DNA from 2 places in the Bradyrhizobium sp. UFLA05-108 genome. Region 1 is predicted to be linked to the other one. Evidence: predicted binding sites of a transcription regulator. Region 1 holds the regulator's gene; the other holds the start of a gene.
What was found. The regulator LexA, encoded in region 1, represses DNA repair genes until DNA is damaged. The targets are predictions, from matches to a motif close to TGTTCNNNNTGTGTTCNG.

Region 1 (3,205 bases):
AGCAGCCGGTTGCGCGGCGATGGTCGTGGATCGCGAGCGTCTGAAGACGCAGGGCGCACTCGCGCTATCGCGCGATGGCGACGGTTTCACGCTGCAAACGGTGAAAGCAAGGAGCGCAAACCGCCCCTGGTCGCCGGCCGGGGCCGGCGATAGCGATTTCGAGCTCAGCCTCGCACCGCGGCCGGCTACTCCACGCAGCAAGGATGCTACGCCATCGGAGGCCGACCTGCAGGCCGAGGATTGAAAGACGCGTCAGCCGATCGGCAGGCGTGTCGTGGGCGTCGTGGTCGTGTGCTGCTCGACGGCGGGCTGCTCTGTCTTCTCGCCGAGCGGCTGCGTCACCGGCAATTGCAGAACCGTGGCACGCTGTCCCTCGACGAGCTGCGTTACCAGCACGTAGTTGCCGTCGGGGAATTCGATCGCATCATGATGACGATCGGGAATGTGCGGATCGACCTTACCGAACTTGCCGACGCGGGAATTGACGGTGCGCGTCCAGATCCAGCGATTGTCGTAGCGGACGTTGTCGGCGAAGGCGAGCTCGGTGCCTGGCAGGAGGCAGACGGCAACCGAGAGATCACGCTCCGACGCAAATCCACGCGTCGAGGTGCCGCGGAAGGTTGTCGTGACGATCGTCTCGCCGACTTGAGCGGGGCGGGTCGCAACGGCATGTAGGCTGTAGTCACACATCGGAGTGCTCCTCATGCGAGATAGCAGGTCCGCGCCCCCCCGGAGGCGCAGGCCTCTACCAGAGTTGGAAGCCTACGAGTGTATCGCGTTTGTGGGCAAATCTGCGGCCCGTCTGCGCATCGCCCGATCACATTATCTTTCCCGGCAAACGAGGAACAAAGCCTCTCGCCGAGACTCTATCTTGGTTCACATCATTCACTCACGCGAGCTTCCATCAGCGCCGGCAGCGGAGTACCCTGAAGAGGGCCAGCTCGCCTGCGGCGCAGGTGCGATCGCATTGTTGGAATTGCGGAATGGCGCGCTGGTTGCCGCCGCGTGCTCTGCCTTTCGGGCGGCGTGGCCTTTCGGGCGGCGTGGTGTTGCGCTGCATCGCTCGCAGGTGCCGATCCCGCGATCAAGGCTGCCGAGATCACGCCTAAAATCACCTGCCGCATGGGTTTTGTCCTCTGCAGCCCGCACAGCGCATTCGCGCCTGCCATGCTTGAGGATTAGCTCTGTGCAGGTGTAGGGATAATCACAGTGGAAGCGACAACGCTATTTTGCTGGAGCGGACGATCCGTCCGCCCGTATCGCCGTGCGATGGCTGGCAATCTGCCGGGCAATCGGTACTTTCTGCTGGGCAATCAGTACTTCCGATACAGCCCGATCAGCTTGCCCTGAATCTTCACCCGGTTCGGCGGCAGGATGCGCACCTCATAGGCGGTGTTGGCGGGCTCCAGCGCGATCGACGCGCCGCGCCGGCGGAAACGCTTGAGCGTCGCTTCCTCGTCGTCGATCAGCGCCACCACGATGTCGCCGGTGTCAGCGGTCTCGTTGCGCTGGATCAGCGCCATGTCGCCATCCAGGATGCCGGCATCGACCATCGAATCGCCGCGCACTTCGAGCGCATAGTGCTCGCCCGAGCCGAGCATGTCCGGAGGCACGCTGATGGTGTGGCTGCGGGTCTGCAACGCCTCGATCGGCGTGCCGGCCGCGATCCGTCCCATCACGGGCACGGCGACCGGACGCTCGCCGTCGTCGACAGACGCGCTGGCGCTCCGCACCTTGCCGAGATTGCCTTCGATGACGCTCGGCGTGAAGCCGCGGCGGCCGGCGCCTGCGGCTTGAAGCTCGGGCAGCTTGATGACCTCGATGGCGCGCGCGCGGTTAGGCAGGCGACGGATGAAGCCGCGCTCTTCCAGCGCGGTGATCAGGCGGTGAATGCCGGACTTCGAGCGCAGATCGAGCGCGTCCTTCATCTCATCGAAGGAGGGCGGCACACCGCTTTCCTTGAGGCGCTCACTGATGAACCGCAGAAGCTCGTATTGTTTGCGCGTTAACATCTCGACCAAATCCCCCGGTTGATGTCGTTCGATTCCGAGACGCCAGATTCAGCAGAAGCCGCTAGATGCTCGAAACAAATCATGAACGGACACTATATGTTCGATATGTGTTCCGCAACCACTTAATTTTGTGTGAACGCGGCGAAGTTCGCATCACGCGCGAATCAGATTGCACTCACAAGGGCAGCCGCAACACCTCGCAAGGCGTGCCTGCTTCGGCCTTTGGCGCGAACGGCGCGCGCACGAGAAGTGCTTGTGCGGTAGCAAGATTCGCAAGCAGCGAGGAGTCCTGGTGGTTGACGGGAACGGCCACCAGCGTGCCGTCCTCGCGCTCCTCGAGCCGTGCGCGCAAATAGTCCTCGCGGACGTCGTTGGGCCCGACGTCGCGCCCGAGCACGGCGCGCTCGCGGCGGTGATGAACGCGCGAGCGGCCAGCAAGCGCGCGAATCAACGGCACCATGAACAGGAAGCCGCAGACATAGGACGAGACCGGATTGCCGGGCAGGCCGATCACCCGCATCGCGCCGAGATGGCCGTGCATCATCGGCTTGCCCGGCCGCATCGCGATCTTCCAGAACGCCATCTCGAAGCCTTCGGCCTGGAGCGCTGGCCTGACCAGATCGTGGTCGCCGACCGACGCACCGCCGGTCGTGATGAGGATGTCGGCGCCGCTCTCGCGGGCCCGGCGGATCCCGGCGGTGGTCGCCGCAACCGTATCGGCGGCAATGCCGAGATCGACCGTTTCGGCGCCCTCGGCCCGCGCCAGCGCGTGCAGGGCGTAGCCGTTGGAGAAGACGATCTGGCCCGCGCCGGGCGTTGCGCCCGGCATCACCAACTCGTCGCCGGTCGCGAGAATCGCGACCCTCGGCCGGCGACGCACGGCAAGCTCCGGATGGTTCATGCCGGCGGCCAGTGAGAGGTCGCGTTCGGTGAGTCTGGCTCCCTGTCGCAGGAGCACGTCGCCCTCGAAGAAATCGACGCCAGCAGGACGGATGTGCCGTCCAGCGATCGCGGCCTCCTTGATCGTGACGCGCCTGCCGTTTGCGACCGTGTCCTCCTGGATTACCACCGCGTCCGCGCCATCGGGCACCACGCCGCCAGTGAAGATCCGCACGGCCTGGCCCGCGCCAACCGCTCCCGCAAATGGCCGGCCGGCCGCGACCTCGCCGATCACGGTGAGCTCTGCGTCCACC
Region 2 (3,205 bases), on a different contig from region 1:
AAGCAAGGTCACTCATTAAAAACTCTCCTGTCCCTGTGCTCCGATTTTGCGCGCGGCATGTGACAGGCAGTTGAAATGACGGTGCTTCTCCACCGGTATCTGCTGCGGCGCAGCGTGTGTTATATCACGCCGCCCGTGCTGATTTTTCCCGGAATCCGGCTGCGATCTTCAGATCATCCACAAAGCGCTGATATTCCAGCTCTTTTGCCTTGGGGTCAGGCAGCCGCAGCAGATAGGACGGATGCACGGTCACCAGTGCCTTGCGGCCGTCGGGCAGATCGATCAGCCGGCCACGGTTCTTGCCGATCGGCGTGATCTTGCCGAACACGCATTGCGCGGCGGTCGCCCCCATCGCCACGACGAGGCTGGGCCGAAGGGCCGCCAGTTCTCGCTCATACCATTGCCGGCAGGCACGGATCTCCGGTGTGTTCGGCTTCTGGTGCAGGCGGATTTTTCCGCGCGGCACGAATTTGAAGTGTTTCACGGCGTTGGTGACATAGACCTTCCTGCGGTCGACGCCGGCCTCTTCCAGCGCGCGGTCGAGCATCATGCCTGCAGGGCCTACGAAGGGATGACCGGCGATGTCTTCCTTGTCGCCGGGCTGTTCGCCGACCAGCATGATGGTGGCAGACTTCGGGCCTTCGCCGAACACGGTCTGCGTTGCATCCTTGTAGAGAGGGCAGGCGCGGCAGTGGGCGGCTTCCTCGCGCAGCGTTTCGAGATCATCGGCGGCGGGTTTGCGTGGCATGGGTGCCTCCGGGCGCGGGGTGATCCGTCCGCCGGTCCAGCGTTCGGCATCGGCGAGCAGAGGTTCAAGTATCGAGGCTTCCGCGAGGTTCCTCCCGCGCGGTTTGGGCGCTTCCGGTGCGATCGGCCGGTCCGGCTGGAAGTGGCGGCGCCAAGTCTCCTCCAATCGGTTTGCTGCAGGCATCTCCGTCTGGCTGATCCCCGGCGTGAACGAGATCACGTGGCCGTCCCAGTGGGCGCAGATGTCGGGCGTGAGGATCGACCAGGGCATGTCGGCATAACGGCGCGCGAAGAAAGATGCGGCGAATTCGACGATGTGATGCTCCGGCACGAACCAGGCGGCATAATGCGCCTTCTGCTCGCGTCCGATTTCGCGGAAACGGACGACATCGCGCATCCGCTGCACGTCGCGATGCACGCTATTCGCCATCGCCATGGCCAGCGCCACATCGGGATCGGTCATCGTTGCCAATAGGTCGTGATCGGCCTTCAACCGCCACAGCAGTCGATAGAGCAGCGCAAAGCGTTCGCCGTCGCGATTGAGGATCGCGACGCGTGCAATCTCGATGAAATTGGCCGGCACGTTGAAGGTGTTTTCGATCTCGATCGGCGGAAGGCTCGGCGCCTCGGACAGGCCGGGCGGAATCTGATCCTTGGTTTGGCCTGGCACGCCCCACGTCACGTCCGCGGGGGCGATGTGATGCAATGCCAGCGCGCGTGCGGCTTTGCGCCAGCCGTCGAAATCAGTCTCGCTATCGAGGGTGATGAGGTACATGGCACTTGAATCCTCTTGATTCCACTCATGAATTTGCGGGTGCGCCAATTCGATTGACTCCGGTGGCGCTGTTAGCTTTATATTAGAACATATCATGAACAAATGAGCCAGCCGATCGTTTGTCTTTCTGACGATCCTGGCGACCATCTCTGAAGGAGCGGCGAGCATGAGCGCACGCATAAGCGCGCTTGCGGCTTTGCGCGGCCAGATCGAGCGCATCGAGACGTCGGAAGCCGCGCATCATCGCGATCGCGTGGCGCTCGGCCACCCGGAAGCAGACGACGCGTTGCAGGGCGGGCTGGCGCGCGCGGCGATCCACGAAGTGTTTTGCGAGGGACGCCAGGGCACGGCCGCGACGGGCTTTGTCACCGGACTTGCGGGGCGCCTGATGGCGCATCGCCCGCTGCTGTGGGTGCGGCAGGATTTTTCGGAGGTCGAGGCGGGTACGCTGTCGATGAGCGGGCTTGCCGAGCTCGGCCTCGATCCGTGCCGCGTGGTGATGGTGCGCGCTGCCGATGTCGAGAGCGCGCTGCGCACCTCGGCCGATGCGCTTGCCTGCGATGCGCTGGGCGCCGTCGTGCTCGAGCTCTGGGGCGAGACGAAACAGTTCGATCTCGTGGCGAGCCGCAAGCTGACGCTTGCAGCCCAAGCCTCAGGAGGCACTGGGCTGCTGCTGCGGATGGCGGCAAACCCTCTGCCGTCGACCGCGGAAACCAGATGGATGTTGCGGGCGGCGCATTCGCCGCCTGGACCTGCGTGGAGCGCCTGGGGCGCGCCTCGCTTCGATGCCGAGCTCGTTCGCAATCGTCATGGCCCGGTCGGCCGGTGGATCATGGAATGGAAATGTGATGAGTGCCTGTTCAGTGAATCGTCGGCGTATCCTCAGCCTGTGGCTGCCGCGCCTGCCCATCGATCGCATCAAGCGGGTGCTTTCGCTCATCAGCGAAAAGCCGGATAAAGCGTTTCCAGGCGAAGTGGACATCGGTTCGGGTGGAGAAAACGCGTTAAAACGAAAAGATGAGCCGAGCATCGTCGTTGCCAAGGAAAACAACGCGCTTTCGATCTACGCGCTCGATGAAGCGGCCGGGCGCCTCGGCCTGCATATCGGCCAGCCGCTGGCGAATGCCCGCGCGATCTGTCCGGAATTAAAAGTGTTCGACGCCGATGTCGCGGCGGATGCCAGGACGCTCGAGGATATCGCCGACTGGTGCGACCGCTTCACCCCGCTGGTGGCGCTCGATCCCCCGCATGGCCTGTTTCTCGACATCACCGGTTGCGCGCATCTGTTCGGCGGCGAAGCCAACCTGTTGCAGGCGCTCGTTCGTGCGTTGGCACGGCAGGGTTTTGCGGTCAGCGCGGCGATCGCCTCGACCTCGATCTGCGCGCGCACGCTGACGCGGCAGGCACCTGGCACCATCGTTGCCGATGGCGCGGAGGCGGAAGCGATCAACCGCTTCCCGGTCTCGGCGCTCGTCGCGGATGACGCCATCACCACGGGTCTGCGTCGCGCCGGCCTGAAGACCATCGGTGATGTCGCTTCACGCAGTCCCCATGAAATCACAGCGCGCTTCGGCGCGCGCTTCTCGACGCTGCTCGCGCATGCGTTGGGGCAGGGCGATGCGCCGATCAGTCCGCGAAAATCGCCGCCTGACTACATCGTGGAAAAACGTTTCGCCGAGCCGA

Region 2: the regulator LexA is predicted to act here: its motif matches at 1,606-1,623, upstream of SO140_RS21975 (ImuA family protein).

Annotation. Positions count from the first base shown of each region.
Region 1 covers NZ_JBANAZ010000020.1:64,796-68,000, forward strand. The annotation lists partial or broken gene SO140_RS16825 (ComEC/Rec2 family competence protein) at 1-244, shown strand, start outside; gene SO140_RS16830 (hypothetical protein) at 253-690, opposite strand; gene lexA (transcriptional repressor LexA) at 1,314-2,012, opposite strand; gene SO140_RS16840 (molybdopterin molybdotransferase MoeA) at 2,188-3,205, opposite strand, start outside.
Region 2 covers NZ_JBANAZ010000029.1:88,391-91,595, forward strand. The annotation lists gene SO140_RS21965 (inorganic phosphate transporter) at 1-16, opposite strand, end outside; gene SO140_RS21970 (UdgX family uracil-DNA binding protein) at 125-1,522, opposite strand; gene SO140_RS21975 (ImuA family protein) at 1,689-2,480, shown strand; gene SO140_RS21980 (Y-family DNA polymerase) at 2,371-3,205, shown strand, end outside.